DNA from 2 places in the Actinomadura sp. NPDC000600 genome. Region 1 is predicted to be linked to the other one. Evidence: riboswitches for the same ligand, from Rfam matches in the RefSeq annotation. Region 1 holds a riboswitch; the other holds the start of a gene.
The links. Region 1 has a riboswitch for thiamine pyrophosphate ahead of thiC (phosphomethylpyrimidine synthase ThiC). Riboswitches for the same ligand answer to the same signal wherever they lie in the genome.

Region 1 (5,452 bases):
CCCAGTGGTGCGGCACCGAGCGGACCGCGGACTGGCACAGCCGGTTCGGGGCGGTCTCCGTCGTGTACGGGCACCTGCACATCCCCCGGACGATCTGGACCGACGGCGTCCCGCACATCGAGGTGTCGGTCGGCTATCCGCGCGAGTGGCGGCGGCGGGCCGACGCCCCGCGCGGTCCCCGCCGCGTCCTGCCCGACCCGGAGACGTCCTGACCGCCGCGATCGGCCGGTCCTAGCGCGCGCCGCCCGGCACCACTCCGGCGGCGGCGAGCGACAGCATCCGGCCGGCGGCGCCGGGGTCCCTCTCGGCGACCGTCGCGATCGCGCCCGCGAGCCCCAGCACGTCGCCGAACGCGGCGTCCGCGGGCGCGTCCCCGGCGCGCTGCGCGCGGGCGAGCAGCGCCGCGCCCGCCTCGAACATCGCCGTGCGGGAGCCCGAGTCCTCCAGCCGGGGGTCGCGCAGCGACACCACCGCCGAGGCCGCCATCCCCGGGAACGCCGTGACCTCCGAGACGAACGTCCGCAGCCAGGCCAGCAGCGCCTCGCCGGGGGAGGGGGAGTCCAGCAGGTCGCGCGCGGCGGCCGCCAGCCCGTCGTAGACGTCGGCGAGCAGGGCCTCCAGGAGGTCCTGCCGGGTGGGGAAGTGGCGGTAGAGCGTTCCGATGCCGACGCCCGCGAGCCGCGCGACGCCCTCCAGGGAGGCGCCCGCGCCCCGGCTCTGGAAGGTCTCCCGCGCCGCGGCGAGCAGCCGCGCGCGGTTGCGCCGCACGTCCGCGCGCACCGCACGCGCCTTCGGCGTGTCGTCGCTGGTCACCTGGGTCGTCGATCCTTCCGGCGGGTGGAGCGGGCCTGCGGCTATCGGAGGGATCCGCGGCTTTGGAACGGTCCTTCGATCCTAGCCGCGCCGCCGCCGCGCCCCCGCGCCGGGATGCGCCCTGACCTGCCAGGGCCCGCCGCGCACGGTGCGCGGCGGGCCCGTCGGCGCCCCGGGCGGCGCCCCTCCGGCCCTCCGGCCGGTCAGCTCCCGGCGGGTGAGACCGGGAGGTGCAGGCGGCCGCCGGAGGCCTTGAACTCCTCGGCCTTCTCCCGCATCCCGGCGGCGAGGGCCTCCTCGTCGCCCAGGCCGCGATCGGCCGCGTACCGCCGCACGTCCCGCGTGATCTTCATGGAGCAGAAGTGCGGGCCGCACATCGAGCAGAAGTGCGCGGTCTTCGCCGGCGCGGCCGGGAGCGTCGCGTCATGGAAGGCCCGCGCGGTGCCGGGGTCGAGGGACAGCTCGAACTGGTCCTCCCAGCGGAAGTCGAACCGCGCCTCCGACAGCGCGTCGTCCCACGCCCGCGCGCCCGGGTGGCCCTTGGCGAGGTCCGCGGCGTGCGCGGCGATCTTGTAGGCGATCACGCCGGCCTTGACGTCGTCGCGGTCCGGCAGCCCGAGGTGCTCCTTCGGCGTGACGTAGCAGAGCATCGCGGTGCCGTGCCAGCCGATCATCGCGGCCCCGATCGCGGAGGTGATGTGGTCGTAGCCGGGCGCGATGTCGGTGGTCAGCGGCCCGAGGGTGTAGAACGGCGCCCCGTCGCACCACTCCTGCTGCAGGTCCACGTTCTCCTTGATCTTGTGCATGGGGACGTGCCCGGGGCCCTCGTTCATCACCTGGGTGCCGAACCGCGCGGCGATCCGCGTCAGCTCGCCCTGGGTGCGCAGCTCGGCGAACTGGGCCTCGTCGTTGGCGTCCGCTATGGAGCCCGGGCGCAGGCCGTCCCCGAGCGACCAGGTCACGTCGTAGGCGGCGAAGATCTCGCACAGCTCCTCGAAGTGGGTGTAGAGGAAGTTCTCCTCGTGGTGCGCCAGGCACCAGGCCGCCATGATCGACCCGCCCCGGGACACGATCCCCGTCTTGCGCCGCGCCGTCAGCGGGACGTACGACAGCAGCACCCCGGCGTGGACGGTCATGTAGTCCACGCCCTGCTCCGCCTGCTCGATCACGGTGTCGCGGAACACCTCGTAGGTGAGCTCCGCCGGGTCGCCGCCGACCTTCTCCACCGCCTGGTACAGCGGGACGGTCCCCACCGGCACGGGCGAGTTGCGCAGGATCCACTCACGCGTGGTGTGGATGTCCCGCCCCGTCGACAGGTCCATGATCGTGTCGGCGCCCCAGCGGGTGGCCCACGTCATCTTCTCGACCTCGTCCTCGATCGAGGACGCGACCGCCGAGTTGCCGATGTTCGCGTTGACCTTGACCAGGAAGTCGCGTCCGATGACCATCGGCTCGATCTCGGGATGGTTGACGTTGGCGGGCAGCACCGCGCGCCCCGCCGCCAGCGCGTCCCGGACGGCCTCCGGGGCCACGCCCTCGCGCAGCGCGGCGAACTCCATCTCCGGCGTGATCTCCCCGCGCCGCGCGTAGGCCCGCTGGGTCACCGCGCCGCCGGTGCCGCGCCGCGGCCGCCGGGGCAGGGAGCCCTCGCCGTCGGCCTGCGGGAGGCCTCCCGCGCCCCCGGGGAAGGCGGTGGGCGACGGCCGGCGCCCGTCGTCCTCGGGGCGCGCCGCCCGCCCCTCGTACGGGGCGGTGTCGCCGCGCTCGGCGATCCAGGCCTCCCGCAGCGGCGGCAGCCCGCGGCGCACGTCGGTCCGCTGGTCGGGGTCGGTGTACGGCCCGGACGTGTCGTACAGGACGACGACGTCGCCGTTGGTCAGCGCCACCTCCCGCATCGGGACCCGGAGCTCCGGGCGCGAGCCCTGGAGGTAGGTCTTGCGGGCAGCTGGAACCACAGGTTCGGTCATGACGACTCGATCTCTCCCTACGCCGGCATTACCCGGTCAGGTTCATGCGGTCAGCGGCCGTCCCAGCCGCTATCTCAGCCCGGTTCGCCGGACCCCCGCGATCTGTCGTCCCCGACGTTAACCCGCGCCGCCCCCGTTGCCGCAACCGCCGTCCGCGGGGTAGAACGCGCCCGCGCGGAGCCTCTGGGAAGATCGCGGCATGTCCCACGTCGACAGGGAAGTCACGCTCACACCGGTCGGGCACGTCTCCTCGCCGCTCACCGACCGCGCGGCGGCGCCGAAGCAGGGCACCGAAGGCGCCCCCGAGGCCTGGCTGGTCTTCGAACCGGCCTACCGCGCCGCCCTCGACGGGCTCCGCCCCGGCGACCGGATCATCGTGCTCACCTGGCTGCACCAGGCGTCGCGCGAGGTCCTGCGGACGCGGCCGCGCAACGACCCGGCCAACCCCGAGACCGGCGTGTTCGCGACCCGCTCGCCGGACCGGCCGAATCCGGTCGGCCTGCATCCGGTCGAGATCCTCCAGGTCAGCGGGCGGCGGCTGCGCGTCCGCGACATGGAGGCCGTGGACGGGACGCCCATCCTGGACGTCAAGCCCGTCATCTGACCGGCTCCGGCCGCCCGGCTAGCGGCGGCCCGGGCGGAACGCGACCGGCAGCGCGAGGGCCAGGGTGCGGAGCGGGTCCGGGGCGGACGGCGACCGCTCCAGCCGGACCTCGTCTCGGTCGCCCTCGCCGCCGGTGCCCAGCGCGGCCGAGCGCCGGCCGTCGATGCCGGTGACGACGAGGCCGCCGCCGGTCTCGCGCGTGCTGCCGAGGAGCATCCCGCCGGCGGTGTGGAAGGACGGCTCGCGCGGGCCGCGCAGGAACCCGAGGGTGCGCCCGGCGGGGTCGAGGACGCGCACGCGGTCGCGGCCCGGCAACCGGGAGGGGCCCCGGACCACCAGCAGCGCGGCGGCGTGGGGGTCGCGCAGCACGACGGTCCTCCGGCCGCGCCGCCGGCAGGCCACGGCGAGGACCGCGCCGCCGTCCCGGTCGCGGTACCGGCCCCTGCCGTCCACGGCGATCTGCGGGGCACGGGCCAGGGCGCCGGCCGCGGGCGGCGGGACCTCCTCGCCCTCGTCGTCGACGACGCGCCAGGCCGCGCCGAGGGTCTCGGCGGTCGCGGTCCGCACGGCTTGGAGCCATCCGGAGGGGAGCGTCCGGTCCCTGAGCAGGGCGACCGCCTTCCCGTCCACCGGGGCGACGGCCTCGACGCCCGGCGCCCGCTCCGGGTCGAGCCAGAGCGTCCACACGGGGTCGCTTACCGGCCACCTGATCCCCACCGCGTCCACCGCTCCGGCCGGGACGCGCGCCTCCGGCCCGCTTCGGCGGAGAACCACACCCTCCGCGTCGATGGTGACGACGAGGCGGGTCAGGTGGAGGCGGACGGCCCAGAGGACGGCGGCGAGGGAGGCCAGAAGGCAGCCGCCGCCGCACAGCAGCAGGGCCCCGCGGGCACTCTCCGGCTCCCAGGACCCGAGGCCGGAGCGGGCCGCCGGCAGGGCGGCGGCGCCGACCGCGAGCGCGGCGAGCAGGAGGCCGAGCGGCCGGCGGTACGCTCGCGCGCCGAGCGTGATCCGTAGTCCGGGCGGGGGGACGGCGGGCGGGGGGACGGACAACTGTCGGCCCTTCGTGACGGGGTTTGCAGAACTATAGGGCGGCCCCGCGGCGCCGCACGGGGCCCGGCGCGAAAGATCGTCCGCGCGGGCGAGGACCGCTGCGCGGGTCGCGCGCACGTGGGGGAGAATGATCGCGTGCTGACGGTGCCCCGGGTCGACGCGACGGTGAAGGACGCTTCGGCGGCGGCGGTGCTGGCGGTGGCCGCGACCGCGGCGGCGGTGCTGTGGCCGGGCGTCCGGGAGCTGGACGCCCCGGGCGCGCTCCTGCTGGTGGCGGCGCACGTGCCGCTCGCGGTGATCCGGCGCCGGCCGGCCTCGGGCCTGGCGGCGCTGGTGGTCCTGGTACTGCCCTACCACCTCGCCCAGTACCAGCACCACGCGCTGGTGCCGGCCGAGGTCGTCGCCCTGTTCGCCTACGCGGTGCTCGGGCGCAGGGTGCGGGTCGTGCTCGGCGTCGCGGCGTCCCTGCTCGCCGTGTGCGTGGTCGGCATGGCGATGCGGGCGGGCGGCGGCTCGCTGCGCGAGCAGATCGCGGTCATCGAGGCCGTGGTGTCGGTCGTGATCGCCGTCCAGGTGCGGCGGGTGCACCGCGCGCGGCTCGCGACGATCACCGAGCGGGCCGAGCGCGCCGAGCGGACGCGGGAGGAGGAGGCGCGGCGGCGGGTCGCCGAGGAGCGCCTGCGGATCGCCCGCGACCTGCACGACCTCCTCGCGCACAGCATCACCCTCATCGGCGTCCAGGCCGGCGCGGCGGCCCACCTCGTGCGCGGGGACCGGCCCCTCGACCGGGACGAGCTGGCCGACGCGCTCGCGTCCATCGCCTCGACCTGCCGGGACGCCAGGACCGAGCTGCGCGGCACCCTCCAGGTCCTGCGCGGCACGGACGTGGGCGCCCCCTCGACGCTGCCGGGCCCGCACGGAATCGGCGACCTCGTGCGCGCGGCGCGCGGCGGCGGCGTGGACGTCGACCTCCGGGACGGGGACGTCGGGACGCTGCCGCCGGAGACGGGCGTCG
Region 2 (5,452 bases), on a different contig from region 1:
TCGACGACCAGCTCGCCGGTCTCCTCGATCTCGGCGGCCAGCACGTTCAGCCACCTCCCCGACTCCAGGCGGAACGTGAGCATCTCGCCGAGCGCGGGCATGTCGAACGGCAGCGGGCGGCCGAGCGCGTCCTCCGGCGGGATGCCGGTGAGGGTGTGCGCGGCGTGGTTCCAGTGCCGGACGACGAGGTCGTGGTCGAGCACGGCGATGCCGTCGGCGCTGGAGTCGATGACGGCGCGCTCGTGCGCCCGCTGCCGGACGACCTCCGCGTAGGCGACGGCGTTGCCGACCGCGACCCCGGCATGCCCGGCGAGCAGCTCCAGCAGCTCCAGCTCGGTGTGCCCGACCTTGCGCCCGGAGAACAGCGCGTACAGCGCGCCGTACGGCCGGTTCTGCAGGTACGACAGGCCGAGCGCGATCGTGTGCAGGCCGGGCAGCTCCGACCAGATCAGGTCGCCGAGGCGCCGCTCCCCCGTCGCGAGCTTGACGGTCTTGCCCGACCGCAGCAGCTCCCCGACCAGGCTCGGCCGCAGCTCGGCCGACCTGCCGCGCATCCGCTCCGGCAGCCCGGACATGCTGACCAGCCGCAGCCGCTCGCCCTCGATCTTGACGAACCCGCCGGCGTCGGCGCCGGTCAGCTCGATGAGCGCGGCGGTGATCCGGTCGAGCACCACGGCGAGGTCGAGTTCGGCGCCGAGGTCGGCGACGATGTCGTTCAGCCGCCGGACGAGCCGGGCCCGCTCGGTCATGCGGTGCTGGAGGATCTCGTCGTCCTCGACCGGGTGGTACACCCCGACCCAGCCGAGCAGCGTGCCGTTCGGGTCCTTCAGCAGGCTCGTGTCGATGCGCACGTCGATGAGCCGGCCGTCGCGGTGGAAGCGGCGGGTCGCGATCGAGATCTGCCCGCCGTCGGCCTCGCCCTCTCCGCCGCGCCGGGTGAGGAGCCGCTCCTGGACGGCGTTGTGCTCGGCCTTCAGCTCGTCCGGGACGATGGGCGGGACGCGGCCGATCACCTCGGCGGCCGTCCAGCCGAACATGCGCTCGGCCGCCGGGTTCCACACGGTGACCCGGTGCCGCTGGTCCACGGCCACGATCGCGTCCGCGGCGCTCTCGATGACGGCCCGCGCGATCGGATCGTGCACGTGCTGATACACGTCTGTCATCGTGCCACCGCACTCCGGCGTACCGCCGGGCAACTTGCGTCGGAACTTGCTGCCGACCCAAACCTTACCGTTTGGTAAGCCTGCCGATGAGCAGGGCCGCGACCCCTGCCACCAGGAACGACAGCAGCGAGGCGCTCATCCAGGTCTGCGGCGTGAAGTGCAGCGCGTCCCGGACACCGGACCAAAGCTCGGTCCAGCGGGCCACGGTGCCGGGGTTCACGAGCTGGTACACGACGAACCCCGCCGCCCATGCGGCGATCATGCCCCAGCGGGACGGCGCCGTCCGCGAGACGTCCCAGCCGGCGCGGTCCCGGCCGCGGCCGAGGAAGAAGTCGGCCGCCAGGACGCCGAGCATCGGCACGAACACCGAGCCGATCAGCGAGAGGAAGCCCGCGTAGTCGCCGATGTCCAGGACCAGTGCGAGCACGGTGATGAGGATGCCGAGCCCGACGCTCAGCACCCGGCGGTCGGCCCGGGGGAACAGGTTCTGGATCGACACCGCGGTGGAGTAGGTGTCGGCGAACGACTGGTCGGCCTCCCGCAGCACGAACACCGCGAAGAAGACCACGCCCAGCGAGGCGCCCAGGAACGGGTCGAAGACCTTGCCCGAGTCGCCCGCGACCAGTGCGAGCGCGAGCAGGCCGAGGACGTAGGCGACGATCTGCGTGACGGAGTAGCCGACGGCCGCGGCGCCGAACGCCCCGCGCTCGGTGCGCGCGTGCCGGGTGTAGTCGGCGGCGACCGGCACCCAGGAGATCGACACGGCCAGCGCGGCGTCCGCGCCGACCCAGAACCCGCCCCACGAGCCCTGGTTCAGGTCGGGCAGCGGCTCCCGGACGAGCCGGACGTAGAAGTAGACGAGCGCGATCGCCACCGCGACGGTCACGTAGCGGCGCAGCAGCCGCACCGAGCCGAGCGGCCACACCGTCAGCACGGTCGTGATCGCGCCCGCCGCGACGACGTAGCCCCAGCGGGGGACGCCGTCCCACAGCTCGCGGGCCGCGTCGGCGATGACGATCAGCTCGAACGTGCCCCAGCCGACGAGCTGGGCGATGTTGAGGACGGTCGGCGCGTACGACAGCCGCGCGCCGAACAGGCCGCGCAGCAGCACCATCGCGGGCTGGCCGGTGCGCGCGCCGGGGACGGCGGCGAGGCCGAGCATCAGCCCGCCGAGTGCCGTTCCCACGGCCATCGCGACGATGCCCGCCATGATCGAGATGGTGGGCCGGCCGGCGGCGTCCGGCGCGAGGACGGTGTAGGCGCCGGAGAAGGCCAGGAGGCTGACGCCGAGGTTCCCCCAGAAGGCGCTCTGGTCCCAGAATCCGAGGACCTTGGGGGCGGGCTCGTCGAGGGTGAACGGGACCTCGTCGCGGACGCGCTCGTCCTGAGGGCGCTTTTCGACGTCGGACGTCACGGGACACACTCCCTACGCCGGCATTACCCGGACAGGTTCATGCGGTCGGCGACGCCTTGGAGGCCGCCCTCTCAGCCCGGCTGTGGCCCGAGCTCCCGCGGTTATCGGTCAGGCCCGATCGTACAACCGCCCGTCACGCCCCAAAAGGGGGCATCCGGGTCAGATCACTCGACGGCCGGTCAGATCACGCGACGAAGGGCGGGCCGTCCCCGGTCCCCTCCATCGGGCGGCCGGCCCGGGCCCACCCGTGCATGCCGTCGCCGACGTTGCGCGCCAGCCAGCCCGCCTGGTTCAGCGCGACCGTCACCTGCGCGGACCGCGCCCCGGACCGGCAGATCACATAGACCTCCCGGTCACGCGGGATCTCCCCGGCGCGGTCGCCGAGCCGGCTCATGGGGATGTGGACCGCCTCGGGCGCGTGGCCCGCCTCCCACTCGTCCTGTTCGCGGACGTCCAGCAGGTAGCCGTCCTGCGGGACCTCCGCGGCGACCACGGCCGGCACGTCTTCCCCGAAATTCATCACACCCCCCATGGAACCGCGCGAAGCCCCCCTGCGTCGAATCACGCATGCGGTATCGGACGCTCCTTTTCGCAGCGCCCGGGCTGGCCTTGCTCCTGTCCATGGCCGCCTGCGGCGACGAACAGGCAAACGGAAACCCCGCCGGAGCGCCTTCGGGCACGACGTCCGTGCAGCCGTCCGGCTCACCGGCGGACACACTCACCGTGCAGGTCAAGGCCTCCAAGGAGGCGCCCGCCAAGACCTGGCGACTGACCTGCGGCCCGCCCGGCGGCGACCATCCCCAGGCGGCCGGCGCCTGCGCGGCCCTCACCAAGGTCAAGGATCCCTTCAAACCCGTCCCCAAGGACCAGATGTGCACCAAGATCTACGGCGGTCCGGAGATCGCCACGGTCAAGGGCACCTGGGAGGGGAAGCAGGTCGACACCACGTTCACCCGCGATGACGGCTGCCAGCTGCACCGCTGGAGCCAGATCGGCCCGGTCTTCGGGAACGTCCCGAAGGTCCGCTGAACCCGGCGGACGAGCCATCCCCGTTCCGGCTCCGTCCGCGACCCACTGAGTCAGGCCCCGGCGCCCGCCGGGGCCTGACGCGTCTCAGTTCCCGCCCCCGCCCCCGCCCGCCGGAGCGGCGGGGTCAGAGCAGGCCGCCGATGCTGCGGTTCTGGGAGACGGCTGTGTCGAACGCGAGGGGGCACGCCAGCACGAGCGTGCGCATCGGCTCCTGCAACTGGACGTGCATGCGCAGGACGTACCGGTCGGCCCCGGTGAACATCTGGGACAGGAACTCGCCCATCCCGGCGAAGCCGCGCTGGATCCGGGCGATCTCCTGCTGCCGCCAGTCGGTGATCCGGCCGCCCAGCAGTTCGTAGTAGCCGAGCTGCCGCTCGTGCGGGTCGAGGATCTCCCAGCCGCGCATCGCCCGCTTGCGCAGGTGCCCGATCAGCCCGCCCTGCGGGGTCAGCACCTGCATCATGGGCGTGCCCATGAACCCGTACGGCTTGTAGAAGAGGAAGTACGGCATGCCGTCGGGCCGGAGGATCGACAGCTTCCGCTCTGCCTTGGTCTGGCTGCCCTGGCTCATCACGCGCAGGGCCTTCTTCGCGCCGCTCACGCCCTCTTCCCGGACGTACGCCGCGGGCTGCCCCTGCGGGCTCCAGATCGTGTAGTTCGCCTCGGTCGAGAAGAACTGCGCCGGCTGGTCGTAGACGAGGATCGGCGATCCGTACAGGTCGGCGGGCTGCTGCGGCGGCCGCTGGTGGTGGACCTGGGGGTGCTGGGGCACGGGATAGCCGGCGTGCTGCGGCGCCGGGTAGCCGCCCTGCTGCTGCGGCGGGTAGCCGGGGGCCTGCGGCGGATATCCGTAGCCGGGAGGCGGGGCGGCAGGCGCGTACGGAGGAGCGGGCGCGCCGCCGGGCGGAGGCGCGCCGTAGGGCGGCGGCGGAGCGCCGCGACCAGGGCCGCCGGGCGGGGCTGGTGGGGGCGGGGGGTATCCCATGGCGGCTCCTGAGAAGGCGATCACCGCGGTCGACGCGCGACACGATACGCCCGGACCGCCGGGCCCACAGCCGGATTCGCCCGGTCCTACTTGAGGAGGCGGGACATGCGGCGGTCGGCGAGCGGTTTGCCGCCCGTCTGGCAGGTGGGGCAGTACTGGAGCGCCGAGTCGGCGAACGACACCTCGCGGACCGTGTCCCCGCACACCGGGCACTTCTGGCCGGCGCGCCCGTGCACCCGCAGGCCGGTCTTCTTCTCGCCCTTGAGGTCCTGCGCCTCCAGGCCGCGCGAGCGCTCCACCGCGTCCCGCAGCGTGGTGACGATCGCCTCGTGCAGGACGGCGACGTCCTCCTCGGTCAGCGAAGAGGCGATCTTGAACGGGGACATCCGGGCGGCGTGCAGCACCTCGTCGGAGTAGGCGTTGCCGATGCCCGCGATCACCTTCTGGTCGCGCAGCAGCCCCTTGATCTGCGTGCGCTTGCCGTGGACGATCTCGCCCAGCGCCGCGGGGGTGAACGCGTCGTCCAGCGGGTCGGGGCCAAGGGAGGCCACGCCGGGCACGTCCTTCGGGTCGCGGACGACGTAGACGGCGAGCCCCTTCTTGGTGCCCGCCTCGGTGAGGTCGAAGCCCGAGCCGTCGTCCAGGTGCACGCGCAGGGCGAGCGGGTTCTTGCCTCCGGGCCGGACGGGCTTGGCCGGGATCTCGTCGCGCCACCGGAGCCAGCCCGCGCGGGCGAGGTGGACGACGAGGTGCAGCCCGTCGACGTCCAGGTCGAGGAACTTGCCGTGCCGGGCCGCGCCGGTGACGGTCAGCCCGCCGAGCGCGGTCACCGGCGGGTCGTAGGTCTTCAGCGCGGAGACG

Region 2: linked by a shared signal. The riboswitch ahead of ABWI07_RS25620 (purine-cytosine permease family protein) and the one ahead of thiC (phosphomethylpyrimidine synthase ThiC) in region 1 are both predicted to bind thiamine pyrophosphate.

The regions. Positions count from the first base shown of each region.
Region 1 covers NZ_JBEUPD010000055.1:9,155-14,606, reverse strand. The annotation lists gene ABWI07_RS41095 (metallophosphoesterase family protein) at 1-212, shown strand, start outside; gene ABWI07_RS41090 (TetR/AcrR family transcriptional regulator) at 232-813, opposite strand; gene thiC (phosphomethylpyrimidine synthase ThiC) at 1,017-2,780, opposite strand; TPP riboswitch at 2,776-2,889, opposite strand; gene tsaA (tRNA (N6-threonylcarbamoyladenosine(37)-N6)-methyltransferase TrmO) at 2,980-3,384, shown strand; gene ABWI07_RS41075 (hypothetical protein) at 3,403-4,437, opposite strand; gene ABWI07_RS41070 (sensor histidine kinase) at 4,573-5,452, shown strand, end outside.
Region 2 covers NZ_JBEUPD010000018.1:168,652-174,103, reverse strand. The annotation lists gene ABWI07_RS25625 (sensor histidine kinase) at 1-1,163, opposite strand, end outside; gene ABWI07_RS25620 (purine-cytosine permease family protein) at 1,228-2,577, opposite strand; TPP riboswitch at 2,570-2,686, opposite strand; gene ABWI07_RS25615 (rhodanese-like domain-containing protein) at 2,762-3,097, opposite strand; gene ABWI07_RS25610 (SSI family serine proteinase inhibitor) at 3,301-3,606, shown strand; gene ABWI07_RS25605 (hypothetical protein) at 3,731-4,591, opposite strand; gene ABWI07_RS25600 (Fpg/Nei family DNA glycosylase) at 4,678-5,452, opposite strand, start outside.